DNA from 3 places in the Oerskovia sp. NPDC057915 genome. Region 2 is predicted to be linked to each of the others. Evidence: riboswitches for the same ligand, from Rfam matches in the RefSeq annotation. Region 2 holds a riboswitch; each other region holds the start of a gene.
What was found. A riboswitch is a leader RNA that binds a small molecule or an ion and turns the genes downstream of it on or off. The one in region 2 is predicted to bind thiamine pyrophosphate.
Positions count from the first base shown of each region.

Region 1: another riboswitch for thiamine pyrophosphate. It lies ahead of thiC (phosphomethylpyrimidine synthase ThiC); the one in region 2 lies ahead of thiO (glycine oxidase ThiO).
Region 3: another riboswitch for thiamine pyrophosphate. It lies ahead of thiD (bifunctional hydroxymethylpyrimidine kinase/phosphomethylpyrimidine kinase); the one in region 2 lies ahead of thiO (glycine oxidase ThiO).

Region 1 covers NZ_JBHVOS010000005.1:134,287-145,505, forward strand. Annotated here, with positions in the region: gene ACFVQ3_RS05200 (glycoside hydrolase family 3 C-terminal domain-containing protein) at 1-29, shown strand, start outside; gene ACFVQ3_RS05205 (TetR/AcrR family transcriptional regulator) at 93-878, opposite strand; gene ACFVQ3_RS05210 (ABC transporter ATP-binding protein) at 1,226-1,939, shown strand; gene ACFVQ3_RS05215 (hypothetical protein) at 1,939-2,832, shown strand; gene ACFVQ3_RS05220 (sensor histidine kinase) at 3,031-4,449, shown strand; gene ACFVQ3_RS05225 (response regulator) at 4,446-5,108, shown strand; gene thiC (phosphomethylpyrimidine synthase ThiC) at 5,174-6,901, opposite strand; TPP riboswitch at 6,892-7,001, opposite strand; gene ACFVQ3_RS05235 (diacylglycerol/lipid kinase family protein) at 7,113-8,096, opposite strand; gene ACFVQ3_RS05240 (CAP domain-containing protein) at 8,164-9,288, opposite strand; gene clpB (ATP-dependent chaperone ClpB) at 9,563-11,219, opposite strand, start outside.
Region 2 covers NZ_JBHVOS010000042.1:654-8,203, forward strand. Annotated here, with positions in the region: gene ACFVQ3_RS18630 (hypothetical protein) at 1-213, opposite strand, end outside; gene ACFVQ3_RS18635 (glycosyltransferase family 4 protein) at 353-1,516, shown strand; gene ACFVQ3_RS18640 (DUF2314 domain-containing protein) at 1,521-2,162, opposite strand; gene guaA (glutamine-hydrolyzing GMP synthase) at 2,452-4,029, opposite strand; gene thiE (thiamine phosphate synthase) at 4,091-4,723, opposite strand; TPP riboswitch at 4,961-5,038, shown strand; gene thiO (glycine oxidase ThiO) at 5,045-6,385, shown strand; gene thiS (sulfur carrier protein ThiS) at 6,382-6,609, shown strand; gene ACFVQ3_RS18665 (thiazole synthase) at 6,686-7,510, shown strand.
Region 3 covers NZ_JBHVOS010000008.1:133,843-145,061, forward strand. Annotated here, with positions in the region: gene ACFVQ3_RS07595 (TrmH family RNA methyltransferase) at 1-237, shown strand, start outside; gene thpR (RNA 2',3'-cyclic phosphodiesterase) at 249-863, shown strand; gene pheS (phenylalanine--tRNA ligase subunit alpha) at 1,207-2,298, shown strand; gene pheT (phenylalanine--tRNA ligase subunit beta) at 2,298-4,883, shown strand; gene ACFVQ3_RS07615 (SDR family NAD(P)-dependent oxidoreductase) at 4,876-5,736, shown strand; gene ACFVQ3_RS07620 (DUF899 family protein) at 5,758-6,540, opposite strand; gene ACFVQ3_RS07625 (hypothetical protein) at 6,649-7,014, opposite strand; gene pip (prolyl aminopeptidase) at 7,119-8,060, shown strand; gene ACFVQ3_RS07635 (hypothetical protein) at 8,152-8,493, shown strand; TPP riboswitch at 8,590-8,690, shown strand; gene thiD (bifunctional hydroxymethylpyrimidine kinase/phosphomethylpyrimidine kinase) at 8,682-10,286, shown strand; gene ACFVQ3_RS07645 (hypothetical protein) at 10,365-10,637, opposite strand; gene ACFVQ3_RS07650 (quinone oxidoreductase family protein) at 10,634-11,219, opposite strand, start outside.

The DNA of each region.
Region 1 (11,219 bases), on a different contig from region 2:
AGCTCGTCGCGGCGGCGAACGCTCGCTGAGACGGCTGCGGCGACGGGGCGCCCGCGGGTCTGCGGGCCCGGGGGCGCCCCGTCGTCGGGCGGTCAGCGCGTGGCGCCCGCACCGTCCGCCGGCGCACCGGCCGGCTCGGCCGACCCGGCGGGCTCGGCCGACCCGGCAGGCTCGGCCGACCCGGCAGGCAGGATCAGCGACAGGTAGGACCTCAGGCCGGCCGCCATGTCGACGGGTGGTCGCGGCCCGTTGCGCTCGAGCAGGAACTGCACCTGCAGCCCGTCCATGAGGGCGACGATCGCTCGGGCGGTCGTGGCGACGTCGACCCCGGGGCGCAGGTGTCCTGCGGCCGCGCGCTGGGCGATCTCCTGGTGGATGCGCAGGAGGACACCGTCGTAGCGGCGCTGGAAGTAGTCGTGCGCGGGGTGGTCGGGCGCCGTGGCCTCGGCGGACAGGATGCAGAAGAGCTCGACGATGCCGGGGCGGGCGGCGTTGCGCTCGACGGCGCGCACGAGGGCGTCGAAGTAGTCGAACCCCTGGGCGAAGTCGGCCTGGAGCAGGGCGAAGTCCACGGCGTCGCGGTGCTCGAGGACGGCCTGGAGGAGCATCTCCTTGGTCGGGAAGTGATGCAGCAGCCCGGGGTGGGAGATCCCGACGCGCGAGGAGATCTCGCGGAGCGACGCCGAGTGGTACCCGACCTCGCCGAACAAGCCCGTGGCTGCCTCGAGGATCTCGTCGCGCTTGGCGCGCCCCTTGGCGTAGCCGCGTGACGCGGTCCCGGCGGCCGCGCCCGGCGTGTCGCGCCGAGCCGGCGTGCGCTGCTCGGTCGGGCCTGCGCTCGGGCGTGGTTGCGTGGTCGCTGACGTCGTTCTGGGCATGTGCCCTCCCCCGTGAGTGTGTTCGTTCCCGGTCCTGCGGTGCGTGCCGCGGTGCGCCGGTCACGCGAGCCTAGCGCCGCGATCCGTCGACGGTGGGTCGTGTCCCACTGCGGCGCCCTTGCCTCCTGCTGCCATCGTCCCACCAGACCGACCGAGCGCTTCCTCTGTGCCGGGCGGTCGTCGCAACGGTCCAGCCCCCACCTGCCACCGTCCGGTCCACGGTTCCGCCAGAAGTCGCAACCCACCTTCCTCCCTCCGCCAGAAGCGCCCGCCACGGCCCGGACGACAGGCTGGAGGCACGGCGCGCGGCACCTCGGCCGCGCGGCCAGAGGAGAGGGGATCCACCGATGCCAGCCATCGAGATCGTGGGCCTGCGCAAGTCCTACGGGACGTTCGACGCCGTCCGTGACGTGAGCTTCGCCGTCGAGCCCGGGAGGGTCGTGGGGCTGCTCGGCCCGAACGGCGCGGGCAAGACGACCACGCTCAACGTCCTGCTGGGGCTCGCGTCCGCGAGCGCCGGGACCGCGACGATCCAGGGCAGCCCGTTCGCGGCGCTGGAGAGGCCGGCCTCGACCGTGGGCGCGCTGCTCGACGCGGGCGGCCTGCACCCGGGCCGCAGCGGCCGCGACCACCTGCGGGTCCTCGCGACGGCGGGCGGGATCGGGGGTCGGCGGGTCGACGAGGTGCTCGCGCTCGTCGGGATGGACCGCGCCGCGGACCGGCGCGTCAGGACGTACTCGCTGGGCATGCGCCAGCGCATCGGGCTGGCCGCGGCGCTGCTGGGCGACCCTCAGGTCCTGGTCCTCGACGAGCCCGCGAACGGCCTCGACCCGGCGGGCATGCGGTGGATGCGCGAGGTGCTGCGCTCGTTCGCGGAGGGCGGTGGGGCGGTGCTGCTCGCGAGCCACGTCCTGGCCGAGGTCACGCAGGTGGCCGACGACCTGGTCGTGATCGGCCAGGGCCAGGTCATCGCCGACGGCCCGCTCGCGGACCTCGTCCGGGGCGAGTCCCTGGAGGACTTCTACCTGAACCTGACCGCCGAGACCGAAGGAGTGCGCTGATGTTTCGCGCCGAGCTGCTCAAGCTGCGTACGACCCGCACGCCCTGGGTCCTGGGGGTCGTCGCCCTCGCGGGCATGGTCCTGGTCCAGGCCCTGACGATCGCCCTGCCGCGCGTCCTGTCGAGCTTCGAGGGCCTGGGGGGCGGCGCCACCGTGGGGCTCGAGGCCTCGCCCGGTCTGACCGCCGACCTCGCCCCCGACCTCACGGGCATCACCGACCTGGGCGCAGCGCCCGTGCAGCGCGCGATGCTGGACCTGCTGGGCAACGGCCCTGCGGGGTCGGGCTCGGCGGGGGTCTCGGTCATCTGCATGCTGCTGCTGGGTGTCCTCGCGGTCACGACCGACTTCCGCACGGGCGGCATCGTCCCCACGGCCCTCGTCGTCCCGTCGCGCCTGCGCGTCCTCGCGGGCAAGGCGGGCGCGACCGCCGTCGTCGCGCTCGTGATCGGTGCCGCGCTCGCGGTGCTCACGGCCCTGGGCCTTCTCGCGGCGGTCGCGTCGACGCCGGGCGCGCAGCTCATGGTCGGTGCGGGTGACGTCCTGGGCGTGTGGGGGCGTGGGCTGCTGGTCCTCGTGCTGTTCGCGTGGCTCGGGCTGGGCATCGGGACGTTGGTCCGCGGGCAGGTCGCGGCGATCCTCGTCGTCGTCGGGCTCGTGGTCGTCGAGCCGCTGATCCAGGCCGCGGTCGTGCTGCTCTCGGGCGGCACGTCGAGCGCTGCGGCGTGGCTGCCGCTGGGACTGGGGTCGCTCGCGTCGACCGGGCAGAGCGCGACGTCGGTCCTGGGCGGCCTCGCCCCGATGGGCGTCGGGGCCGCGGTGCTGGGTCTGGTCGTGTGGGTCGCGGTCGCGCTCGGATCGGGCGCGGTGACGTTCCGTCGCCGCGACCTCGTCTGACGCGGCGCCGTCGGGCGCCACGGCCACGTACCGTGGTGCCCGACGGCGCCGCTCACCCGGGTGCGCAGGTCGCCATCCCCCTGGACCCGGTTGGGTTCCCGCACCTCTGACGCCACACCACCCGTCGGCCGACCGCCGGCCGCCGACCGCCGACCGCCGACCGCCGACCGCCGCCCGACGATCCCGAGAGGAGCCCTCGTGCTCGACGCCCTGCACCGCCGGCTCGACGCCGTCGGCATCCGTACCCCGACGGGCCGGGACGCCCTGCTGGGCGGGGTCGTCGCGGCGCTCACGGTCAGCTTCCTGCTGGTCATCGAGCGCGTGGCCCTGACGGACCTCGGCATCCTGGTCGAAGGGGCGCCCGACTCCCTGCGGTTCTCGACGGCTGGCCGGGTCGCCGCGATCACGATCGTCGTCGCGCAGGCCATGGCGCTCACGCTGCGCCGTCGTGCGCCGCTGCTCGCGCTCGCGCTGGTCGTCGTGGGCCAGGTCGCGCTCGTGCCGGTCCTTCCCGCCCTCGTCTCGTTCCAGGCGCCCGCGACACTCGTCGCGGCGTACTCGGTCGGGGCGTACGCGCCGCGCCGCACGGCCCTGTGGGCGGCCGGGGCGTCCGCGGGCGTGCAGGTCCTGCTGGGCTTCGTGCTCGGCGGTCCGGTACCGATCACGTCGGCGGGCGGCACGCCCGTCGCGGTGCAGGTCTGGGGAGGCCTCGCCTCGGCCCTCCTGACGTACGTGGCCTCGGCGCTCGTCGGCGCGTACGTCGGCACGCGCCGCGAGCTCTTCGCCCAGCTCCAGGGGCGCGTCGCCCAGGCCGAGCGTGAGCGTGACATGCTCGCGGCGCAGGCCGTCCTGGAGGAGCGGGGCCGCATGGCACGCGAGCTGCACGACGTCGCCGCGCACCACCTGTCGGGGATAGTCGTCCAGGCGGCCGCGGCCGAGCGCCTCGTCGACCGCGACCCCGAGCGCGCCAAGGAGTCGATGCGCTGGATCCGCACCCAGGGACGCGAGACCCTCGACAACCTGCGGCTCGTCGTCGGCATCCTGCGCAGCTCGTCGCAGACCGGTCCCGGCGAGCCGGGCGAGGAGGCACCGGCAGCACCGCAGCCCACGCTCGACGACGCGGTCGAGCTGTTCGACCTCGCGCGCAGCGCAGGCGCCGAGGTGCGCGACGTGCGGCTCGGCGAGCCGTTCGACCTGTCCCCCGCGGCCCAGCTCACGGTCTACCGCGTGCTCCAGGAGGCGCTGACCAACGCCCGCCGGCACGCGCCCGGGCGCGCGATCGAGGTCGTGACGGACTACCAGCAGGCCGCGCTCGCAGTCACCGTGACCAACCGGTTGCCCGTCGGGGCGATCGGGTCGGGCGGCCGGGCCGGGCCGTCCGGTGCGGCACCCGGCACGCCGGACGCCCCGACCGGGCCTGGCCACGGCCTCATCGGCATGACCGAGAGGGCGACCCTCGTCGGCGGGACGCTCGACGTCGGCCCGGTGCCCGGCGACGGCTGGCGGGTCCGGCTCACCGTCCCCAGGCCGGCCGACGCCGTGCCTCCCACCATCCCCGAGCGCTCGGCGACGTCTGCGGACGAGCCGCGCTCCGCCGTCGGGCAGGAGGCCCCATGACCCGAGTGGTGCTGGTTGACGACCAGGCCGTCGTCCGCGCAGGCTTCACCGTGATCCTCGAGAGCGAGGGCTTCGAGGTCGTGGGCGAGGCGTCGAACGGGGCCGACGCCGTGCGCGTCGCGCGCCGGGAGCGGCCCGACGTCGTGTGCATGGACGTCCGCATGCCCGGCGGGGACGGCATCACGGCGACGCGCGCGCTCGCGGGGCCCGGCGTCGTCGACCCGGTCCCGGTGCTCGTGGTGAGCACGTTCGACCTGGACGACTACGTGTTCGGCGCGCTGGAGGCCGGGGCGAGCGGGTTCCTGCTCAAGGACGCCGAGCCCGACGTGCTGGTCGACGCGGTGCGGCGCGTGGCGTCGGGCGAGGGACTGGTCGACCAGACGCTCACGCGGCGCGTGATCGACGAGTTCGCCCGACGGCGGTCCCCCGCCGCCCCCGACGACGTCGCCTCGGGCCTGCTCACCTCGCGCGAGCACGACATCCTGGCGCTGCTGTGCCGAGGGCAGTCGAACGCCGAGATCGCCGCGACGCTGTTCCTCGAGGCCAGCACCGTGAAGTCGCACCTGAGCCGGATCATGACCAAGACGGGCGTGCGCGACCGCGTCCAGCTCGTGGTGTGGGCGTACGAACGGGGATTGGCCGCCCCGTCGCCACGGTGATCCGGCCGAGGTAGAACCGTGTGCGCGAGGTAGACCTCTAGGGGGTCTACCTCGCGCACACGGGTCTACCTCGGCGTCACGGGGAGATACACCCGGCCGCCCGCGTCGGCGAACTCGCTCGACTTCTCCGCCATGCCGGCCTCGATCGCCTCGACCGACGTCAGCCCGTTCTTCTCGGCGTACTCCCGCACGTCCGCCGAGATCCGCATCGAGCAGAACTTGGGCCCGCACATCGAGCAGAAGTGCGCGGTCTTGGCGGGCTCGGCCGGCAGGGTCTCGTCGTGGAAGGCGCGCGCGGTGTCGGGGTCGAGCGACAGCGCGAACTGGTCGTGCCAGCGGAACTCGAACCGGGCACGCGACAGCGCGTCGTCCCGCAGCTGCGCGCGCGGGTGCCCCTTGGCGAGGTCGGCCGAGTGCGCCGCGATCCGGTACGTGATGACGCCCGTCTTGACGTCGTCGCGGTCGGGCAGCCCCAGGTGCTCCTTGGGCGTGACGTAGCAGAGCATCGCGGTCCCGGCCTGCGCGATGATCGCGGCCCCGATCGCGGACGTGATGTGGTCGTACGCGGGCGCGACGTCCGTCGCGAGCGGGCCGAGCGTGTAGAACGGCGCCTCCTCGCACAGCTCCTCCTCGAGGCGCACGTTCTCGACGATCTTGTGCATGGGGACATGGCCAGGGCCCTCGATCATGACCTGCACGCCGTAGGACTTCGCGACCTTGGTCAGCTCCCCCAGCGTGCGCAGCTCGGCGAACTGGGCCGCGTCGTTGGCGTCCGCGATCGACCCCGGACGCAGACCGTCGCCGAGGGAGAACGTCACGTCGTAGTCGCGCAGGATCTCGCACAGCTCCGCGAAGTGCGTGTAGAGGAACGACTCCCGGTGGTGCGCGAGGCACCACGCCGCCATGATCGAGCCGCCGCGCGACACGATGCCCGTGACGCGGCGCGCGGTCAGCGGGACATAGCGCAGCAGGACGCCCGCGTGCACGGTCATGTAGTCGACGCCCTGCTCGGCCTGCTCGATCACGGTGTCGCGGTAGATCTCCCACGTGAGCCTCGCGGGGTCCCCCTTGACCTTCTCGAGCGCCTGGTAGAGCGGCACCGTCCCCACGGGGATCGGGGAGTTGCGCAGCACCCACTCGCGGGTCTCGTGGATGTCCTTGCCCGTCGAGAGGTCCATGAGGGTGTCCGCACCCCAGCGCGCGGCCCACACCATCTTCTCGACCTCCTCCTCGATCGAGGACGTCACGGCCGAGTTGCCGATGTTCGCGTTGATCTTCACGCCGAACGCCTTGCCGATGATCATGGGCTCGATCTCGGGGTGCCTGCGGTTGGCCGGGATCACCGCCCGGCCGCGGGCCACCTCGTCGCGCACGAGCTCGACGTCGACGCCCTCGCGCGCCGCGACGAACCGCATCTCGTCGGTGACGATCCCCGCGCGCGCCCACGCGAGCTGCGTCCGGGCGCCGCCCGCGCCGTGCTCGGTCGGTACGGCGTCGGGCCGCAGCCACGACGCCCGCAGAGCGGGCAGGCCGCCCGCGAGGTCGAACGCCGACGGGTCGTCGACCTCGGTGTACGGGCCCGAGGTGTCGTACAGGTCCAGGTGCTCGCCGTTGCTCAGGTGCACGCGGCGCTCCGGGACGCGCAGGTGCTCCGCTCCCGGGACGGGGTGGTGGACCTTGGCGGACCCGGCGATGGGTCCGGTCGTGATGGTGTGCGGCCTCGTGGCTGCCGTGGTGGCGCGCACAGCGCTGGTGGGCCCGGTGGTTGCGGGCACAGCGGTCTCAGAGCTCATTGCTCTCTCCCTACGTCGGCATGATCCGAACAGGTTCGAACGGTCGGCGGCGCTGAGCCGCCCTCTCAGCTCGCTGCTGCGAGCTCCCGTGGGGTGTGAAGTTGTGTGGTGCGGGGTGGTGCGGGGTGGTGCGCGGCCACCGTAGCGCACGTCGCCGGGCGTCGGCGCGATCGTCCCGCGACCACCCGTCTCCCCGTGAGCGCGGACCCGGTCACCCGTCTGCGGGCGCCCCCTCCGCGATGTCGTCCGACGTGTCGGGCTGGTAGACGCACACCCACAGCGCCCCGGCGCGGACGCTGACCTCGAGCTTCTTCGCTGGCTCGATCACGTCGCCGTCGAGCTGGCGCGGCTGCGGCCGGTCGGAGATCACGGAGATCCGCGACCCGCGCAGCACCTCCATGTTGGGGACGCGGCGGCGTCCGCGCAGCACGCCGACGAGGAGCTGGACCCAGTGGCCGAGGTTGCGGGGCGCGATGATCGCGACGTCCATCTGGCCGTTGTCGGGCTCGGCGTCGGGCAGCAGGTTGACGCCCGCCTGGAGCTTGCCGACGTTCCCGACGACCACGGTCCGTGCCCGACGGCGCAGCACGGGCCGGTCGTCGACGCGCACCTCGACCTTCATCTCGTCGTCGGCGAGGTGCTTGAATGCCGAGACGACGTACGCGAGAGCCCCGGCCTTGGCCTTGAGCGCGGTCGGTGCGTCCTCCATCATCGCGGCGTCGAGCCCCATGCCGGCCATGACGGCGAAGGCCTGCCCGTCGACCTCGCCGATGTCGACGGCCCGCCGGCCGCGGTCGAGCGCGAGGCGGATGCCGTCCTCGGGCCGGGGCGGGATGCCGAGGTTGCCCGCGAGGAGGTTGCCCGTGCCGCCGGGGAGGACGGCGAGCGCCGCGTCGGTCCCGGCGAGCCCTTCGATGCAGGCGCGCACGGTGCCGTCGCCGCCGCTCACGAACACGACCTCGGCACCGTCCGCGACGGCCTGCCGGGCCTGGCCCGTGCCGGGGTCCTCGGCGGTGGTCTCGAGCCATGCCGGGGCGGGCCAGCCCGCGTCGGCGAGCTGGGTCTCGATGGTGCGGCGGAGCTCGTCGAGCCCTTCGACACGGTTCGGGTTGACGATCACGGCCGAGCGGAGCGGTGCGTGGTCGAGGCGTTGCTGGGCTGCGGTCTCGGGCGCTTGTTCCTGGGACGGGTTCACACCTGAGTATGTCGTGCGCAGCACGTGCTCGCCCGGCAACGGGACGACTCGGGCACTCCGGGCGCGCTCAGTACCCGAAGACCTGCACCCAGGTGTTGCCCGCGCGCCCCAGCCCCATGGTCGTGAAGTCGCAGCCGAGGATGTTCGCGCGGTGCCCCTCGGACGCCATCCAGGCGTCGACCACGGCCTGGGCGGTCTTCTGCCCGGCGGCGATGTTCTCACCACCCGGTCGTGCGTAGCCCTGGGCGGTGATGCGGTCGCCGAACGTCCGACCGTCGAGGCTCGTGTGGCTGAAGTACCCCTGCGCGACCATGTCCTGCGCGTGCAGGGTCGCGGCGCGCCCGAGCTGGTCGTCGGCGCGCAGCGCGGGGCAGCCTGCGGCGGCGCGGTGCGTGTTGACGAGGGCGAGGGCGGCGGCCGTGTCACCCGCGGCGTCCCCCGTGCCCGACGACGTCGCTCCCCCCGCGCTCCCGGCTCCACCGGTCGTCGTGGTCGGGTCGGCGAGCAGCGCGGCCCGGGTCGCGGGGCCGGCGACGCCGTCGGGCTCGAGGCCGTTCGCGTCCTGGAACGTCCGCAGCGCGCTGTCGGTCCCGGCACCGAAGACGCCGTCGGCCGAGACGGTGGCCCCGTGCGCCTGGAGGCGCTCCTGGATCTCCTGGACCTCGGGCCCGGTCGCCCCCTGGCGGGGCGGTGCAGCGGGGGCTTCTGGAGCGGGCGGGGGCGACGGGACCGGGGCCTCGTCGGTGGGTTGCTCGGGTGACGGCGGGGCGTCGGTCGGCTGGTCGGCGGTGGTGCCCTCGGGCTGCTGCGCGGCACCCCCGCTGGTTCCGCCGCTCCCCGCCTCAGCGAGCAGCGGCTCGCGTCCGTCGGCGCTGCGGCCGGCACGGTCGTCCCCCCGGCCGAGCGCGGCGTCCCACCGGGCGCCGAGCGGTTCCAGACCGCGCCCCTCGCCGTTGAGCTCCTGGGTGGCCGGGACCACGAGCAGGCCGCCGACGAGCCCGAGGGTCACGACCGCGACCTGCGGCAGGGCACGAGGTCCGCGCGCTCTGCCGCTGACGCCGGTGACGCCGGTCGAGCGGGCGTGCCGGACGGCCTCCGCGCGGCGCCGACGACGCTGGGCCCGGGACGGCGAGGCGGCGGCCTGCTCGGCGAGCCGGCGCGCGGCACGGGTCTGCGGAAGGTGGTCGGGCATCGGGGACTCCGGCGGCACGAGCGACCTTCCGTCGGTGGGATGTGGGTTGATTGCCCAGTATGCCCCGACGGTGCGGGTGAAAACCAGACGCTCGGTAGGACCAGTTGAGCCCCGGCCTCCGCCGGGATTCGGTTCGTCGTCGACCCCGCGCGGCGTGAAGCGACGACCAGCCCCAGGTCGCACGGAGGCCCGGTCCCTTCCGGGACCGGGCCTCTCACGCACGGCGCGAGCGGCGCCGTCGGGCAGGAGGAGCCTCCCGCCGACGGCGCGCGCGTCACCGCTGGACGGTCAGCTCCAGGCCCTCGCCCTCGGTGAGCGAACGGTCGACGACGATCGTGTCGCCGTCCGCGACCTCGCCCGCGAGCAGCTTGCGCGCCAGGCGGTCGCCGATCTCGCGCTGCACCAGGCGGCGCAGCGGGCGCGCCCCGTACGCGGGGTCGAAGCCCTCGAGCGCGAGCCACTCGCGCGCGGCCGGCGTGACCTCGAGCGTGAGGCGACGGTCCGCGAGGCGCTCCGCCAGCCGCTCGACCGCGATGTCCACGATCCGCCCCAGCTCGTCGAGGTTCAGCGGGTCGAAGATGACGACGTCGTCGAGCCGGTTGACGAACTCCGGCTTGAAGCTCGACCGGACCGCCGACATGACGCCCTCACGCTTGGCCGTGTCGTCGAGCATGGGGTCCACGAGGTACTGCGAACCCAGGTTCGACGTCAGCACCAGGATGACGTTGCGGAAGTCGACCGTGCGGCCCTGACCGTCGGTCAACCGGCCGTCGTCGAGGACCTGCAGCAGGATGTCGAAGACCTCGGGGTGCGCCTTCTCGACCTCGTCGAGCAGCACGACCGAGTACGGCCTGCGCCGCACGGCCTCGGTGAGCTGGCCGCCCTCCTCGTAGCCGACGTACCCCGGAGGGGCACCGACCAGACGGGCGACGCTGTGCTTCTCCCCGTACTCCGACATGTCGATGCGGACCATGGCGCGCTCGTCGTCGAACAGGAAGTCCGCGAGCGCCTTCGCGAGCTCGGTCTTGCCGACGCCCGTGGGGCCGAGGAACAGGAACGAGCCCGTGGGGCGGTCGGGGTCGGCGACGCCCGCACGAGAACGTCGTACGGCGTCCGACACCGCGGCGACCGCGGCCTTCTGCCCGATCAGGCGCTTGCCGATCACGTCCTCCATGGCCAGGAGCTTCTCCGACTCGCCCTGGAGCATGCGGCCCGCGGGGATGCCGGTCCACGCGGACACGACCTCGGCGATCTCGTCCGCGCCGACCTTGTCGGCGATCATCGGCGCCTGCTGCGCCGTGGCGGACTCGTCGACGTCGATCGACGCCTCCTCCTGCTCGGCGGCCTGGAGCTGCTCCTGGAGCTGCGGGATCTCGCCGTACTGGATGCGGCCCGCGGTCTCGAGGTCGCCCTCGCGGATGGCCCGCTCGACCTGGACGCGCAGCTCGTCGAGCTTGGCGCGCAGGTCACCGACGCGGTTGTGGCCCGCCTTCTCGGCGTCCCAGCGTGCGGTCAGCGCGGACAGCTCCTCGCGACGGTCGGCGAGGTCGGCGCGCAGCTTCTCGAGGCGCTCGCGCGAGGCGGGGTCGTCGGACTCGGAGAGCACGACCTCCTCCATCTCCAGGCGCGTGACGGCACGCTGGAGCTCGTCGATCTCGATGGGCGAGGAGTCGAGCTCCATGCGCAGGCGCGACGCGGCCTCGTCGACCAGGTCGATCGCCTTGTCGGGGAGCTGGCGGCCCGTGATGTAGCGGTCGGACAGCGCAGCCGCGGCCACGAGCGCCGAGTCGGCGATCGTCACCTTGTGGTGCGCCTCGTAGCGCTCCTTGAGCCCGCGCAGGATCGCGACCGTGTCCTCGACCGAGGGCTCGCCCACGAAGACCTGCTGGAAGCGGCGCTCCAGGGCGGGGTCCTTCTCGATGTGCTCGCGG
Region 2 (7,550 bases):
CGCCTGGGCGTACGCCGTGAACGGGCCGTTGACGTGGCGTCCCGCGAGGAAGTCCGCGTCGTCGGACACCGTGATGTCCTCGGCCGACAGCTGCGAGGTCACGACACCCCACGTGACACCACCGGCGATGATCATGACGATCCCGGCGATGACGGTGAGGATCCCGATGACCCCTACGCCCTTCGCCGGCCGAACCGTGACAGTGCTGGACATTGCGATATCCCTCCCCGAGCCGATTCTTTGATGTCAAGGTAGCGACGATTCGTCGTTTCCGCCGGACGAACGGTCCGTTCACTCCCGAAACCGACCAGCCGGGCACGGGCCGTGGACGCGTCGATGGGAGAATCCAGGGGTGAGGATCACCCATGTGACGGACTGCTACCTGCCGCTGCTCGGCGGCATCGAGACCCAGGTGAGCCGTCTCGCGGCCCAGCAGGCCGCGGCCGGCCACCACGTCGAGGTGGTCACCACGACGCCCGCGGCACGCGGCGAGCACGGCGTGAGCAGCGAGGTGCACGACGGCGTCACGGTCCACCGCGTCGCAGCCCGGATCCCCGGTGGCTACCCCGTGCACCCGCGCGCCGCACACCACGTGACGCGGATCCTGCGGGAGGTGCGACCCGACGTCGTGCACCTGCACATGGGCGTCCTGACGCCGTCGGTGCAGGCCTCTCTCCAGCCCGTCGCGCGCCTGGGTCTGCCCGCGGTCCTGACCGTGCACAGCGTCTGGGGGTCGGCCGAGCGCTGGTTCGCCGCCCTCGACTGTGTGACGCACTGGTCGCGACTGCCGATCCTGCTGTCGGCCGTGAGCGAGCTGACCGCGGCACCGCTGCGCCGTATCGCGGGGCCCGACGTCCCCGTCGAGATCCTGCACAACGGTCTGGACCTCGACGAGTGGGCCGTGCCGCGCGTCGAGCGGGACGCGCGCGGCGAGGGCAAGGCCGTGCACGTCGTCGCCGCGACCCGGTTCGCGCCCCGCAAGCGGGTCCTGCCGCTGCTCGAGTCGATCCGGCAGGCCGCCGAGCGCCTCCCGCACGACGCGCTGTTCGCGACGATCGCGGGCGAGGGCCCCGAGCTCGACGCGGCCCGGCGCTTCGTCAAGGAGCACGGGCTGTCCTCGACGGTCAGCCTCCCGGGCCGCCTGGGCGCGCACGAGCTCAAGCGTCTCTACTCGCGCGCCGACGTGTTCGTGGCCCCCGCCGTCCAGGAGTCGTTCGGGATCGCGGCGCTCGAGGCGCAGGCCGCAGGCCTGGCCGTGGTGACGCGCGCGGAGTCGGGCGTGGCCGAGCGGCTGACGGACGGGGTCGACGGGCTGCTCGCCGCCGACGACGCGGAGATGACGGACCAGATCGTGCGGCTCGTGACGCAGGACGGGCTGCTCGACCGCATCGTCGCGCACAACCGCGAGGTCCGACCTTCGAGCGGGTGGCCGAGCGTGCTCGCCGACGTCGAGAAGGCCTACGAGAAGGCGGCGGCGTACCGAGCGGAGCGGGTGGCGCGCACCGCACGACGCTGACCGCTCACCCCCGGGGTCGCGTGTCGAGGTCCAGGACGTGCCGACGCTCGAACTCGACGCGGTCCCCGGCGAGCAGGCCCACGATGGCGGCCGGGTCGTTGTCGAGCACGCCGACCAGGCGGTCGCCGTCGACTTCCGTCACGAGCACCCACATGCGTTCTCCGATGCCCTCGTCGGGGAGGAACACGAGCTTGACGAGCGTCCCGGGGGCCACACCCGACGTGTCCTCAGGGACCGGGTACGTCCGGGGGTGCTGCACGTTCCAGGCGACGACGTCGCGGAGCGACCACACCTCGGGGTCGGGCCACGACCCGGGGTCGCCGTCCTCGGGGAGGTCCCGCAGCATCCCGTCCTGTTTGCGGTCGAGCGTGCCGTCGTCGAGCATCTGCGCCACGATCCGGGAGTTGTACGGACCGAGGACGGCCCACGGCCCCACGGTGCCGGCGCGCGCGGCACGGATCGCGACCTGGGCCCGACGGAGCGAGAGCTTCGCGAGCCCGGGGTCGAGCAGGAGCAGGTCGTGAAAGGCCACGGTCATCGGCTGGGACCCGTCAGGCTCGACCGCAGCGAGGTACACCCAGCCGTCGGGCCACCGGACGACCCTGGTCACGGGCCGACCGAGCTCCAGGACATCGACGCTCGACACCACGACCTCGTCGAGCGCAGGGACTTGCGACCGTCCGGAGCGACCGAGCATCAACGCTCACCGAGCAGGCGTGGGCGGGCGGCGCGAGGGTCCATGACGGGCAAGGTACCGCACGACGAGCCGACGCCGTCCGCAGGAGGCGCGCGCCGCCGTCGGGCCTGCGTGCCCCGATAGGGACCCCGCGCTCCGCACCCCGGTGCGCGCGGCGCAGCCCGGTCCCCGGAACGCCGAAGGGCCGGCCCTCGCAGATCGCTCTGCAGGGGCCGGCCCTCGACGGCTCAGCGGGACGTCACTCCCACTCGATGGTGCCCGGCGGCTTGCTCGTCACGTCGAGCACGACGCGGTTGACGTCCTTGACCTCGTTCGTGATGCGCGTCGAGATGATCGCGAGGACGTCGTACGGCAGACGGGTCCAGTCCGCGGTCATGGCGTCCTCGGAGGACACGGGGCGCAGCACGATCGGGTGGCCGTAGGTGCGGCCGTCGCCCTGGACGCCGACCGAGCGGACGTCGGCCAGGAGCACCACGGGGCACTGCCAGATCTCGTCGTCCAGCCCGGCCTTCGTGAGCTCCTCGCGCGCGATCGCGTCGGCCGCGCGCAGGATCTCCAGGCGCTCGGCCGTGACCTCGCCGACGATGCGGATGCCGAGCCCGGGACCGGGGAACGGCTGACGGGCCACGATGACCTCGGGCACGCCGAGCTCGCGGCCCACGGCACGGACCTCGTCCTTGAACAGGGCGCGCAGCGGCTCGACGAGCGAGAACTGCAGGTCGTCGGGCAGGCCGCCCACGTTGTGGTGGCTCTTGATGTTCGCGGTGCCCTCGCCGCCGCCGGACTCGACGACGTCCGGGTACAGCGTGCCCTGCACGAGGAACTTGACCTCGCCCCCGTGCTCGCCCTCGGCCTCGACGATCTGGCGCGCCGCCTCCTCGAACGCACGGATGAACTCGCGACCGATGATCTTGCGCTTGGTCTCGGGGTCCGAGTGGCCCGCGAGCGCGGCGAGGAAGCGCTGCTTCTCGTCCATGACGACGAGCTTGACGCCCGTGGCGGCGACGAAGTCGCGCTCGACCTGCTCGACCTCGCCCGCACGCAGCAGGCCGTGGTCGACGAACACGCACGTCAGCTGGTCGCCCACGGCCTGCTGGACGAGGGCCGCCGCGACCGAGGAGTCGACGCCGCCGGACAGGCCGCAGATGACGCGGGCGTCCCCGACCTGCTCGCGGATGAGCGCGATCTGGTCGGCGATGACGTTGCCCGGGGTCCAGTCACCGGCGAGGCCGGCGCCCTGGTACAGGAAGTTCTCGAGGGCCTTCTGGCCCAGCGGGGAGTGCTTGACCTCGGGGTGCCACTGCACGCCGTAGAGGCGGCGGCCCGTGTCCTCGAAGGCCGCGACCGGGGAGCCGGCCGAGGTCGCGAGGACCTCGAAGCCCTCGGGCGCCGCGTGCACGGCGTCGCCGTGGCTCATCCAGGCGGTCTGCTGGTCGGGCGAGCCCGCGAGCAGCGCGCCTGCCTGGCAGACCTCGACGGCCGTGCCGCCGTACTCGCTGAGCCCGGTCTGCGCGACCGTCCCACCGAGCGCCTTGGCCATGGCCTGGAAGCCGTAGCAGATGCCCAGGACGGGCACGCCCGCGTCGAACAGCGCGGGGTCCACGAAGGGGGCACCCTGCGCGTACACGGACGACGGACCGCCGGACAGGATGATCGCTGCCGGGTCCTTGGCGAGCATCTGCTCGACGGTGAAGGTGTGAGGGACGATCTCCGAGTACACCTTGGCCTCACGCACGCGACGCGCGATCAGCTGGGCGTACTGTGCGCCGAAGTCGACGACCAATACGGGCCGGGGGGCTGAGGGGGTGGGTGTCACCACCCCAGGATAGTTGGCCCGGGGCCGATCCCCGGCATCGGTCCAGCACGTGCGACGGGGATCACTGCACGGGTGGGGCGGGCAGCCGCTCGCGCAGCTCGCGCGCGGCCCGCTCGGGGTCGGCCGCGCCCGTGATCGCGCGGACCACGACGATGCGCTCGGCCCCGGCGTCGAGCACCTGGTCGAGCCTGTCGGCGTCGACGCCCCCGATCGCGAACCACGGCGTCGTCGGGCGCGTCGCCGCGACCTGTCGCAGCAGGTCGAGCCCGACGGCGTCGCGCCCCGGCTTCGTGGGCGTCGCCCAGAGGGGGCCGACGCAGAAGTAGTCGACCTCGGGGTCTGCCTCGGCGGCCGCTGCCTGGGTGAGCGAGTGCGTCGAGCGGCCCAGGAGCGGGCCCCCGCCGAGGAGCGATCGGACCGCGGGCACCGGCAGGTCGCCCTGGCCCATGTGCACCACCGGGGCCCCGGTCAGCAGCGCGACGTCGGCCCGGTCGTTGACGGCCCACAGCGCCCCGTGCTCGGTCGCGACGCGCGCGACTACGTCCTGAAGCTGGAGCTCGCGCGCGACGTCGAGCGTCTTGTCGCGCAGCTGGACCACGTCGACCCCGCCCGCGAGCGCCGCGTGCAGGAAGTCCTCGAGGTCGCCACGCTCCTCGCGCGCGTCGGTGCACAGGTACAGCCTGGCGGCGCGCAGCCTCTCGACGGCGGCCTGGCGGGCCGCGGGCCGGGTGGCGTCACGGGCCGCCTGTCGGGTGGCGTCGCGGGCGTCGGAGCGGTGGCGGGGCTCGGGGTGCGGTCGGCGCGCGGCGTCGCCGGTCGGGGCGGTGGTCACGGCGCCCAGGATAGGCACGGCCCGCGCGGCGCGCGGCCGTGGCGCACCCCGTGGTCGTGCCGCGGCCCGGTCCCGGCCGCGTTGTAGGGTGGCCGCGAAGCACGGGAGCCCCGCACGGGGCTGAGAGGGCGAGAGCCGACCGTCGAACCTGATCTGGGTCATGCCAGCGAAGGGAGCGAGCGCATGAGCGCAGCCCTGTCCACCGATCAACCCGCCCTGCCCGCACGCCCACGAGGGCGCGACGGGGCTGCCGGGCGCGCGGCGCCGTCGGGCCTCCCCCACGACCACCTGCCCGACGGCGCCTCCGACGTCCTCGTCGTGGGCGGCGGCATCGTGGGGCTCACCGCGGCCTGGCGGGCCTCGCGTGCGGGGCGGCGCGTGACCGTCCTCGACCCGGCCCCGGGGGACGGCGCGACGCACGCCGCGGCCGGGATGCTCGCGCCCGTGACGGAGGCCGACTTCGGGGAGCAGGCCGCGCTGCGCCTGGGTGCCGACTCCGCCGCGCGGTGGCCCGCGTTCGCGGCCGAGCTCAAGGCGGACTCGGGGCTGGGTGTCGGGCTGCGGGCGACCGGGACGCTCACGCTGGCCTACGACGGCGACGACCTGACGCTCGGGCGGCGCGTGCGCGCGCTGCAGGAGGCGTGGGGGCTCGACTCGACCGAGATCACGGTCGCGGCCGCCCGGGAGCGCGAGCCGCTCGTCGGGCAGCGCGTGGCCGGAGCGTTCTGGGCCCCGGGCGACCACCAGGTCGACCCCCGTGCGGTGCACCGGGCCCTGACCGCGGCCCTCGCGCGGGACCCGCGCGCCGCCGTCGTGCACCGCAGGGCCGCCCGGCTGCTGCGGTCCCCCGGCCCCGGCGCACCCGTGACCGGGGTCCTCGACGACGCGGGAGCCGAGCACCGTGCGGGGACCGTGGTCCTCGCGGCCGGGGCCGACTCGGGGCGCCTGCTCGCGGGCGTCCCCGAAGTGTGCGCCCCGACCCGTCCGGTGAAAGGGCAGACCCTGCGGCTCGACGCCCCGCCCTGGTTCACGCTCGACCACGTGGTGCGCGGGATCGTGCAAGGGCGTCCGGTGTACGTCGTACCGCGTACGCCCGGCGCCGACGGGCACCGCGAGGTCGTCGTCGGTGCGACGAGCGAGGAGCATCCCGACGACCGGCGCGCGACCGCGGGCGGCGTCTTCGCGCTCCTGCGGGACGCCCGTGCGCTCCTTCCCGGGCTCGACGAGCTCGCCCTGGTCGAGGTCACGCCGCGCGTGCGCCCGGGCACCCCGGACAACCTGCCGCTGCTGGGACCCACGAGCGTGCCCGGCCTCGTGCTCGCGACGGGCCACTACCGCAACGGCGTGCTGCTCGCCGCGGTCACCGGGGCCGCGGTCGACGCGCTCCTGGCCGGGGAGCCGCTGCCCCCCGCGGTCGCGTCGATCGACCCGATGCGCTTCTCCCCCGAGCCCGCCCCCGTCCCGTCGAGACCCACGACAGTCCTCGACCTCGGCGACCCCACCACCTCCCGGAGGACCTCATGACCAGCACCGCGCTCGTCAACGGCGAGCCGTACCCCCTTGCCGCTCCCACGACCGTCGCCGCCCTCGTGGCCGCGCTGCTTCCCGGTCTCGCCGCCGACACCGGTGTCCCCCGGGGCGTCGCGGTCGCGATCGACGACGCCGTGCTCCCCCGCAGCACCTGGGCGTCCACGACCCTGCGCGACGGCGACCGCGTCGAGGTCGTCACGGCGGTGCAGGGTGGCTGACGCCGGGCAGGACACGGTCCGCGCGGCCGACGACCCCCTCGTCGTCGCGGGCGTCCCCCTCGGCTCCCGCCTGGTCATGGGCACGGGCGGCGCGGCCAACCTGCTCACGCTCGAGGACGCTCTCGTGGCGTCCGGGACCGCGCTCACGACCGTGGCGATGCGCCGCGTCGCGCGGGTACGGCCGTCGGGCGGCGCGGGATCCGTAGGAGGCGAGAGCGAGACCGGCATCTGGGGCCTGCTCGACCGCCTCGGCATCCGCGCCCTGCCCAACACCGCGGGCTGCTTCTCGGCCAAGGAGGCCGTCCTCACGGCCCACCTGGCCCGCGAGGCGTGCGGCACCGACTGGGTCAAGCTCGAGGTGATCGCGGACGACGTCACGCTCCTGCCCGACCCGATCGGGCTCGTCCAGGCCGCCGAGACGCTGGTCCGTGACGGCTTCACCGTCCTGCCGTACACCAACGACGACCCGATCCTCGCGCGCCGCCTCGAGGACGTGGGCTGCGCGGCCGTCATGCCGCTCGGCGCGCCCATCGGGTCGGGGCTCGGCATCCTCAACCCGCGCAACATCGCGGCCATCGCGGCCGCGGCCCGCGTGCCCGTGATCCTGGACGCGGGGATCGGGACCGCGTCGGAGGCCGCGCACGCCCTGGAGCTCGGGTGCGACGGCGTGCTGCTCGCGACCGCGGTCACGCGCGCGGCCGACCCGGTGCGGATGGCCGCGGCCATGCGGTTCGCGGTCGAGGCCGGGCGGCTCGCGGCGCTCGCGGGCCGCATCCCGCGGCGCGAGCAGGCGCTCGCGAGCTCGCCGGTCGACGGGATGGTGGGCCGGGCCGGGGCGGGTGCCGCCGGGCTCACGGGGTCCGGCCTGCTGGGTGCCGGCAACCTGGACCTGGCGCTGTGACCGGTTCGCCGAGGTAGACCCGTGTGCGCGAGGTAGACCT
Region 3 (11,219 bases), on a different contig from region 2:
CTCGCCCGGCCGACCGCGTGGATCTTCGGCAACGAGGCCTGGGGCCTCCCGCCCGAGGACCGTGAGCTCGCCGACGCGGTCGTGAGCGTCCCGATCCGAGGTCAGGCGGAGTCGCTCAACCTCGCGACCGCAGCGACGGTCTGCTTGTACGCGTCGAGCCGGGCGCACCGCCCGCACCGCGCGGACACGCCCGCCTCGCCCACGGACGTTCCCGACGGCACGGACGGGGCCCTGTGAGGGGACGGTCGGTGCGACTGTTCGCGGCCCTGTACCCCTCGGACGAGGCACTCGACCACCTGGGGCTCGCGCTCTCCGCCCTCGGTGCGGTCGCCCTCGACGACGGACGGCCCTCGGTGCGCTGGACCCCTCGCGACCTCATGCACCTCACGGTCGCCTTCTTCGGCGAGGTCGCCGAGGGGGCGGCGGACGACCTGGCCGGGGCGCTCGACGCGGTCGCCCGGGACGCGGGACCGCTGACGCTGCACCTGCGCGGCGCCGGGACGTTCGAGGACCGCATCCTGTTCGCGGGCGCGGGTGGCGACACGGAAGACCTGCGACGTCTGAGCGCCGCGACCGCGGAGGCGGCCTCCGACGTCGGGCTGCGGCTCGACCGGAGGCCCCGCCAGCGCGCCCACCTGACCGTGGCGCGCGCCTCCGGTCCGCGCCGGACCGGCCGTCGCAGGACCGACCCGCAGCCCACCGGCCCAGGACTCGGCGAGCTCGCGCACGCCCTCGCCGTCTACGAGGGACCGCGATTCACCGCGGACGAGCTCTGCCTCGTCGAGTCGACCCCGGGGGCCGGGCGCAGCGGCGGCCCGCTGTACGAGGTCGTGCGGACGTTCGGGCTCGGCGAGCACCGCTGACGCCGCTCGGCCCGTGGGCGGCCGGTCCGGCTGGACCCGCCGCCGGGCCGCGAGGGCCGGGCCCACGCCCCCCGGGCGCGCGCCCCGCACCCTCCGAGGCCGCGCCCCGCGCCCACGCCCACGGCGCGGCGGTGTGGGACGATGAGGACATGCAGCGCGATGATCGCCGATTTACGTGGCCCGCTCGAGGGCCGCGCGGCTGACGCTGCGCACGTCGACCACAGGCCACCGCGCGGTGGCCCCGGATCGACCGGTCGTGCCCCGGCGGGCGCTCTAGAATCTTCAGTTGGACGCGCGAGGTGACCTCTGCGCGTCCGATCCCGATCCCGCCAGGAAGGCACGCATGTCCACCCCTGATCCGGTCCAGCCCGCCGCGCCCTCGCCGCTCGACGGCCCCGCGCTCGAGACCGTCCTCTCCGAGGCCCTCGCGGCCGTCGAGGCCGCCCGCGACCTCGACGAGCTCAAGACGGTGCGTCTCGAGCACACCGGCGACCGCAGCGCCCTCGCGCTCGCGAACCGCCAGATCGGCCAGCTCGCGCCCGCCGACAAGGCCGCCGCGGGCAAGCTCCTCGGCCCCGTCCGTGGCCGCCTCAACCAGGCGCTCGCCGCGCGCACGCAGGTCCTCGAGGCCGAGCGCGACGAGCGTGTCCTGGTCGAGGAGTCGGTCGACGTGACGCTCCCCGTCGACCGTGCACCCGCCGGTGCTCGGCACCCGCTCGAGACGCTCCAGGAGCGCGCCGCGGACTTCTTCACGGCCATGGGCTGGGAGATCGCGGAGGGCCCGGAGATCGAGGCCGAGTGGTTCAACTTCGACGCCCTCAACTTCGGTCCGGACCACCCGGCCCGTCAGATGCAGGACACGTTCTTCCTCCAGGCGCCGACAGGACCCGACGGCGAGCCCGGTGAGCCGTCGAACCTCGTGCTGCGCACGCACACGTCGCCCGTGCAGGCCCGCACGCTCCTCGAGCGCGAGCTGCCCGTGTACATCGCGTGCCCCGGCAAGGTGTTCCGCACCGACGAGCTCGACGCGACGCACACACCCGTCTTCCACCAGGTCGAGGGCCTCGCGGTCGACAAGGGGCTGACCATGGCGCACCTGCTCGGGACGCTCGACCACTTCGCCAAGGCGATGTTCGGTCCTGAGGCCCGCACGCGCCTGCGCCCCTCGTTCTTCCCCTTCACCGAGCCCAGCGCCGAGATGGACCTGTGGTTCCCCCAGAAGAAGGGCGGGGCCGGCTGGATCGAGTGGGGTGGCTGCGGCATGGTCAACCCGAACGTCCTGCGCTCCGCGGGGATCGACCCCGAGGTGTACTCGGGCTTCGCGTTCGGCATGGGCATCGAGCGCACGCTCATGCTGCGCCACGGAATTGCTGACATGCACGACATGGTGGAGGGCGACGTCCGCTTCTCGACCCAGTTCGGAATGGGGATCTGATGCCGAACATCGTCATCGACTGGCTCGGCGAGCACGTCGAGCTGCCGGAAGGCCTGACGGCCGAGACGCTGGCCGCCGCGCTCGTGAAGGTCGGCCTGGAGGAGGAGGCGATCCACGGGTCGTCCGTCACCGGTCCGCTCGTCGTGGGCCAGGTCGTCTCGGTCGAGCCCGAGGAGCAGAAGAACGGCAAGGTCATCAACTGGTGCCAGGTCGACGTCGGGGCGCACAACGTCGACGGCGTCCCCGTCGCCGAGGGCGGGACCCCGCGCGGCATCATCTGCGGCGCGCACAACTTCGGCCCGGGCGACCGCGTCGTCGTCGCGCTGCCCGGCGCCGTGCTGCCCGGACCCTTCCCCATCGCGAGCCGCAAGACCTACGGCCACGTCTCGGACGGCATGATCTGCTCGGCCAAGGAGCTGGGGCTGGGGCAGGACCACGACGGCATCATCGTGCTCGACCGCTACGGGTACTCCCCGGAGACCGGCTACGACACGACGCCCGGCACCGACGCGCTCGAGCTCCTGGGTCTGGGCGACGAGGTCCTCGAGATCAACGTCACCCCGGACCGCGGGTACTGCTTCTCCTACCGCGGCGTGGCCCGCGAGTTCTCGCACTCCACGGGTGCGGCCTTCACGGACCGCGGGCTCCCGTCGGGCGACCTGCCCGGCGTGACGCCCGACGGCTTCCCCGTCGAGGTCGAGGACGACGCCCCGATCCACGGCGTGACCGGTTGCGACCGGTTCGTCACCCGGATCGTGCGCGGCATCGACCCGCAGGCGCCGACCCCGGCGTGGATGCAGCGCCGCCTGACCCAGGCGGGCATGCGCCCCATCTCGCTCGCGGTCGACATCACGAACTACGTCATGCTCGACCTCGGTCAGCCCCTGCACGCCTACGACCTCGCGAAGGTCGCAGGGCCGATCGTCGTGCGCCGCGCGACACCGGGGGAGCGGCTCACGACGCTCGACGCCGTCGACCGCCGCCTCGACGTCGAGGACCTGCTCATCACCGACTCGCCCGAGGGGGCGCGCGCCTCGCGGGTGCTCGGGATCGCGGGCGTCATGGGCGGGGCGTCGAGCGAGGTCAGCGCGACCACGACGGACGTCCTGGTCGAGGCCGCGCACTTCGACCCGATCACGGTGGCGCGTTCCGCCCGCCGCCACAAGCTGCCCTCCGAGGCGGCCAAGCGCTTCGAGCGCGGCGCCGACCCCGCGCTGCCGCCCGTCGCGGCGCAGCGCGTCGTCGACCTGCTCGTCGAGCTCGGTGGCGGCACGGCGGACGACGCCGTGAGCGACCTCAACGCGGTCGTCCCCGTCACCCCGATCGTGTTCCCGATCCACGAGGCCGAGCGCCTCGTCGGGGTCGCGTACACGTCGGAGCAGGTGCGTGGCGTGCTCGCCGAGATCGGCTGCACGGTCCGCGACCTCGACGGTGGCACGACCCTCGAGGTCACCCCGCCGACGTGGCGCCCCGACCTGACGGGCGCCGCGGAGCTCGTCGAGGAGATCGCGCGCCTCGTCGGCTACGACAAGATCCCGTCGATCCTCCCGCCCGCCCCGGCTGGTCGCGGGCTGACGACGTCGCAGCAGCTGCGCCGTTCGGTCGCCCGTGCCCTCGCGGAGGCCGGGTTCGTCGAGACGCTCAGCTACCCGTTCGTGAACCCGCAGTCGCACGACGACCTGCGTCTGCCCGCCGCCGACGACCGTCGTCGCGCCCTGCGGCTCGTCAACCCGCTCGCGGACGACCACCCCGAGATGCGCACGAACCTGCTGACGACGCTGCTCGGCACGCTCAAGCGCAACGTGGGCCGTGGGAACACCGACCTGGCGATCTTCGAGATCGGCCTCGTGACGCGCCCCGTGGCCGGTGCGCCGGCGGCCCCGCAGCTCCCGGGCGGCGTCCGCCCGAGCGAGCAGGACCTCGAGACCCTGCAGGCCGCGGTCCCGCCGCAGCCCCGCCGGGTCGCGGGCGTCCTGACAGGTCAGCGTCAGGCCTCGGGCTGGTGGGGCGCGGGTCGCGCGGCCGACTGGACCGACGCGCTGGCCGCAGCACGGCTCGTCGCCGAGCGCGTCGGCGCCCAGGTGAGCGTGGTCGCCGACCACGACCACGCGCCGTGGCACCCGGGCCGGACGGCGAGGCTCGAGCTGGCGGACGGGACCGTCGTCGGGCACGCGGGCGAGCTGCACCCCAAGGTGCTCGAGACGCTCGGCCTGCCCGCGCGGACCGTCGCGTTCGAGGTCGACCTCGACGCGCTGATCGCCGCCGCACCGGGGCAGCCCGTCCAGGCGGAGCCCGTCTCGTCGTTCCCGCTCGCGAAGGAGGACCTGGCGCTCGTCGTCGACGCCTCCGTGCCGGCCTCGGCCGTGCGTGCCGCGATCGAGGACGGGGCGGGCGAGCTGCTCGAGGAGCTCGCGCTGTTCGACGTCTACACCGGACCCCAGGTCGGCGAGGGCAAGAAGTCCCTCGCGTTCTCGCTGCGGCTGCGCGGCACCGACCGCACGCTCACCGCGGAGGACTCCGCGGCCGTGCGCGCCGCGGCGGTCGCCGCGGCGCACGAGAAGGTCGGGGCCGAGCTCCGTGGCTGACGTCACCACCGTGGCCCCCGCGCGCACCGCCCTCGTCACGGGTGGTGCGCGCGGGATCGGCCGCGCGGTCGTGCTGGGGCTCGCCCACGCGGGCCTCGACGTCGCGGTGCTGGGCCGGGACGCGTCCCGCGTGGACGACGTCGTCGCGCAGGTCCGCGCGCTGGGTCGCCGCTCCGTGGGCCTGGTCGCGGACGTGGGCGACCCCGCAGCCGTGGACGCCGCCGTCGCGCGGGCCGAGGCCGAGCTGGGCGGGATCGACCTCCTGGTCAACAACGCCGGGCGCATCGACGCCGAGGTCCCGCTGTGGGAGGCGGACCCGGACGAGTGGTGGTCCGTCATGGAGACCAACGTGCGCGGGCCGTTCCTGCTCGCGCGCGCGGTCGTCCCGGGGATGCTCGCGCGGGGCGGTGGGCGGGTCGTCGACCTGAACTCTGGTGCCGGGTCGCACGACATGGACGGCGCGAGCGCGTACAACGCGAGCAAGACCGCGCTGCTGCGCATCGGGTCGAACCTGCACCTGTCGGGCCACGCCCGGGGGCTGCGGACGTTCGAGGTCGCGCCCGGCGTGGTGCAGACCGACCTGACCGCGTCGATGGACATGCACGTGGGGCGCACCGAGTGGACGCCCGTCGAGCGGACGGTCGAGATGGTCGTCGCGATCGCGGGCGGCGAGCTCGACGCGTGGTCGGGGACGTTCGTGCGGGTCACGCACGACTCGCCCGCGTCGCTGCGGGCGGCCGCCACGGCCGGCTCCGAGGGTGCGGAGGCCGTGCCGGGTCCCGAGGCGCGCCGCTTGCGCGTGACGCGCTTCGGCGACGACGACCCCATGCCGGGAGCGCTCCCGGCACGCTGACCCGTCCGCGCCGGTCGTCGGTCAGTGGTGGTGGCCGTGCCGGCCGAGGGTCTCCACGGCGGTGGCCCCCGGCCGCGTCCACTGCGGCACAGGACGCGTGGACTCGCTCCAACCGGCCACGCCGTCCGCGTCTGACCGCCAGAACCAGCCCGGGCCCCGGCCTGCGGGCCAGCCCTCGGGGTCGACCTCCCAGGCCTCGCCGCGGCCGTACGGCGTCATGTCCAGCAGGGCGAACGCGGGGTTGGTCGGCTCGGTGCCACGGCCCGTCGTGCGGTAGGTGAGGAACACGTCGTCGCCGTCGCGCAGGAAGAACGAGAGGTAGCCCATCTCGCCGCCGACGGGCGCCTCCAGGTCGCGCACCGAGTACCAGGGCTGGGTGTAGCCCATGAACTCGACGTACGGGGCGACCTCGTCCCACGCCCCGGTCGTCACGAGAGCGAACGAGACGCCGCGCGCGTTGAGGTACACGGCGTCCTTCAGGTGCCACGCCGTCCAGGTGCAGCCCTCGCACTGGCCCTGGTGCGGCGCGCCGTCGTGCCACATGTGCTGGTAGACCACGAGCTCGTCGCGACCCTGGAAGAGGTCCAGGAACGGGACGGGGCCGTCGGGACCGACGACCTCCACGGTGCCGTCGACCCTCGCCATGGGCAGCCGCCGCCGGGCCGCGGCGATGGCATCACCCTCGTGGGTGTGCGCCTTCTCCCGGACCAGGAGCGCGTCCCGGGTGGCTTCCCAGGTGGCCAGGTCGACGACGGGCGGGCGGCCTGACGGGGCTGCGGTCGGGTCCTCGGGCGGGGTCGTCATGGTGTCCTCCGTGCGGGCTCGTGCAGGGCCGCGCCGGACGGCGCTCACCTGCGGTCACGAGGGCAGACTCGGGACCGGGCCGGAACTCATCGTCGGTGGCGCTGCCCGTCAGTGGTTTCGGCGCCCGCGCGAGGCGCCGAACGGGCCGCCCACGAACAGCCCCAGACCGAGCACGAAGCCGAAGTCGTACCAGTTCCCGTTGTTGTGGACCTCGTAGATGTTCACCGTGTCGGTGAACAACGAGACCACGAACGTCACGGGCACGATGATGCCCTGCCACAGGCCGAGCCAGAACCCGGCCGGGCTGCCGTCCGCGGTGGGCGTGCCCACGTCGGGGTTGGGACCCGGGGCGCAGGCCGCGAGCGCGAGCGCCCCGACGACCAGTGCCGCGGCGAGGACGACGCGTCGGGCTCGTGCGGACGTGAGCGCCGTACGTGCGGAGTCGTGGGGTGAGACGTCGTGCGTCGGGCGCATGGCCGACCTCCTCGTGGCTGGACCGGACGGTCGCCCCCAGCATCCGCCGTGGCGCGGCTCGGCTCAACCGGAGGGCGTCGGTCGCGCTCGGTACGCTGCCGGACATGTACGCCGCGACCCCACCCCACGCCCAGGGACTCCTCGACGTCGGCGACGGCCACGAGATCTGGTGGGAGGTGCGGGGCAACCCGGACGGCAAGCCCGCGGTCGTGCTGCACGGCGGTCCGGGAGCGGGGTGCACCCCGGGTTCGGCTCGGCCGTTCGACCCCGAGAGGTACCGGGTCGTGCTGCTCGACCAGCGCGGATGCGGTCGGAGCCGGCCGCTCGCGAGCGACGACGACGCCGACCTGCAGGCCAACACCACGGCCCACCTGCTCGCGGACGTCGAGCTCCTGCGCAAGCACCTGGGCATCGACGCGTGGCTGGTCCTCGGGACCTCGTGGGGCGCGACGCTCGGGCTTGCGTACGCCGTGGCGCACCCGGAGCACGTGACGGAGGTGGTCCTGGGCGCGGTCACGAGCACGACTGCCCGCGAGGTCGAGTGGATCACGCGCGAGATGGGGCGGCTCTTCCCCGAGGAATGGGACCGGTTCGTCGCCGAGGTGCCCGTGGCGGAGCGCGCCGGCAACCTCGCGGCGGCCTACGCCCGCCTGCTCGCCTCTTCGGACCGAGCGGTGCGTGAGCGCGCGGCGGCGGCCTGGTGCCGCTGGGAGGACGTGCACGTCTCGCTGGTGCACGGCTTCGAGCGGTGGGACCGCTACGACGACCCGACCTTCCGGCTGCTGTTCGCGCGCCTCGTGACGCACTACTGGTCCCATGCGGCGTTCCTGCCCGACGGCGCACTGCTGGCCGGGGTGCGCGCGCTCGGCGGGGTCCCGGCCGTCCTGGTGCACGGGCGCCAGGACGTGTCGGGACCGCTCGACGTCGCATGGCGCCTGCACCAGGCGTGGCCGGGGAGCGAGCTCGTGGTGCTCGAGGGCGCAGGGCACGGGGGACCAGGGTTCCCGGAGGCGCTGGTCGCGGCGACGGACCGGTTCGCGGGCTAGCCCGCGCGCCGGTCCGGTACGGTGGTGGCTCCACGCTGCCCCGCCTGCCCCACCTGCCCCGCAGTCGACGACGACCACCGAGGTGAGCGCCATGCCCCGCCGTTCCGCACTGCTCCTCGGAGTCCTGGTCGTGTCGTGCGGCTCGCTCGCGCTCGGTGCCGCGCTCGGCGCGGCCGGACCGGTCGCCGTGCCCGCCGAGGGGCCGTGGTCCGTCCATGTCGAGGGCCCGTCCGAGGGTGACGCGGAGTGCGCGGCGGATCCTGCCGTCGCCTTCGCCCTGACCCCGGCGATCATGCCCCCGGTCGGGACGTCGTTCGGGCTGGTCCCCGACGCCACCCGCGCCGACCTGGAGCGCGTCGTGTCGTGTCTGGCGAAGCACGTGTCGACGTCGCGGATCAGTGTCGTGCCGACCGGGACCCCGGCGTCCCCCTGACCGCGTCGCAGGGCGGGTCGCCGGGCGGGTCGACGGTGCTGGTGCCACCTGGCAAGCGGCAGCCCCCGGGTGTGCCGTCCGCCCGCTAGAGTTCCCTGCGAAGACACGGGGTGCCCGCTCCCACGAGCCGGGCTGAGATCACACCCGTCGAACCTGATCTAGCTAGCACTAGCGAAGGGATGTCGGCAATGTCGCTTGCTGCCACCACACCTGTCCTGCCCGTACCCGCCCGCACGCCGGCGGCGGACGCCCAGGCCGCGGACGAGCACGGCGCGTCGCGGGGGGCCGAGCCCTCCCGCCCTCGCGTCCTGTCGATCGCCGGCACGGACCCGACCGGGGGCGCCGGGATCCAGGCGGACCTCAAGGCGTTCGCGGCCCACGGCGCCTACGGCATGGCGGTCACGACCGCTCTCGTCGCGCAGAACACGCACGGCGTCCGCACGGTCCACGTCCCCGGCGCGGACTTCCTCGCCGAGCAGCTCGACGCGGTCTCCGACGACGTGGTGATCGACGCCGTGAAGATCGGCATGGTCGCCGACGAGCCCAACGCACGGGCGATCGCCGCGTGGCTGGGGCGCGTGCGGCCGCCGTTCGTCGTGCTGGACCCCGTCATGGTCGCCACGAGCGGCCACCGCCTGCTCGACGAGGGGGCCGAGCAGGCCGTGCGTGAGCTGGTCGCGCTCGCCGACCTCGTGACCCCCAACCTCCCCGAGCTCGCCGTCCTCGTCGGCGAGCCCGCCGCGACCACCTGGCCCGACGCCCTCGCCCAGGCGAGGCGCCTGCACGCGGCGAGCGGCGCCGTCGTGCTCCTGAAGGGTGGTCACCTCACAGGGGAGGAGTCACCCGACGCGCTGGTGGGCGCTCGCGGGCCCGACGACGTCACGACCTTCTCCGCGCCCCGCGTCGACACCGTGCACACCCACGGGACCGGGTGCTCGCTGTCGGCGGCGGTCGCCGCGCTGCGACCCCGGCGGGACGGCTGGGAGAGCGCGACGCGCGACGCCAAGACCTGGCTGACCGGGGCGCTCCGGGCCGGGGGAGCGCTCGCGGTGGGCACGGGCCGCGGACCCGTCGACCACCTGGCGCACCTGCCCGCGCTGGGGCAGCGGACGTTCTCCGAGGAGGCGTGGGAGCGCGTCGCGGGCTGGCGCGAGGCCGTCGAGAGCATGGGGTTCGTGCGGGCGCTCGCGGACGGGAGCCTCGCGGCCGGGGACTTCGGGTTCTACCTCGCGCAGGACGCCGCGTACCTCGCCGAGTACTCGCGTGTGCTGTCGCGGGCGAGCCAGCTCGCGCCGACGCCCGAGGCGCGGCAGTTCTTCGCCGGCGCCGCGGTCGAGTCGCTCGAGGTCGAGCAGGCGCTGCACCGCGACTGGTTGGGCGAGCACGCCGGGATGGACCGCGGGGCGGTCGAGAGCGTCGACCCGTCGCCCGTGACGGCCGCCTACACCAACCACCTGCACGCGGCCTCGAACGGGTCCTACGCGGAGACGGTCGCGGCCCTGCTGCCGTGCTACTGGCTGTACTCGCACGTCGGCGACGTCCTGGTGCGCCGGGCGGGGGACCTCGACGGGCACCCCTACGCGCGGTGGATCTCGCTCTACGGCGACCCGGCCTTCGCCGAGGCCACGCGCACCGCGTGCTCGTTCGCCGACGAGGCCGCGCGCTGGGCCTCGCCCGCCGAGCGCGAGCGCATGCTGCGCGCGTTCGAGCTGTCCTCGATGCACGAGTACCTGTTCTTCGAGCAGGGGCTGACGCGACCGACCTGGCCCGCGCCGCCTCTCGCTGCGCGCTGATCTCCCGCCGAGGAGCGAGCAGTCGCCCCGGACCTGGCTCGACCCGGGGCGACGGCTGACCTCTCGCCGCGGGAGTCGCTAGACGCTCTGCGCGCCGCCGTCCGGGTACCCGCAGTCGTACCCGGGTGGCCACCAGCGCCACGTCGTGGTGACCTCGCTGGTCGAGACGCCCTCCGGGCGGTCGGCCAGGCACTGCGTGCGCATCTGGTCGAGCCCGACGGTCAGGTAGTACACCGCGAGCACGCCCGTGAAGACGACCACGAGGACCGTCACCGCCAGGCGCAGGCGGCGGTCGGAGCGGCGGGTGGGCTCGTCCTCGCCGGGCCGTGGCGGGACCCAGTCCCAGCTCACGGGGCGGGGTCCGTCGTCGGGCCGGAGGCGGCGCCGGTGCCGGTGACTCCGTCGCTGCCGGGCTCGAGGTCCGGCACGAGCAGGACCTTGCCGGTCGTCGCGCGCCCCTCCAGGGCGCGGTGCGCGTCGGCGGCGCGCGCGAGCGGGAACGTCGCGCCCACGCGCACGTCGAGGTCTCCCGACGCGACGAGCGCGAACACCTCGCTCGCCCGGTCGAGGAGCTCGGCGCGCGTCGCGGTGTAGTCGTCGAGCTTGGGGCGCGTCGTGAACAGCGAGCCGCCCTTGTTGAGGCGTTGCAGGTCGAACGGCGGCACCTGGCCCGAGGACCCGCCGAACAGCACGAGCATGCCGCGGCGGCGCAACGACGCGAGGGACGCCTCGAACGTGTCCTTGCCGACCGAGTCGTAGACGACGGCGACGCCGCGCCCGCCCGTGAGGTCGCGCACGATCGCGGGCAGCTCGGACGTGAGGTCGTCGAGCTCGGCGTAGTTCACGACGTCGGAGGCTCCGGCCGCGCGCGACAGCTCGGCCTTGGCCTCGGTCGAGACGGTCGTGATGACGCGCGCGCCGCGGCGCACCGCG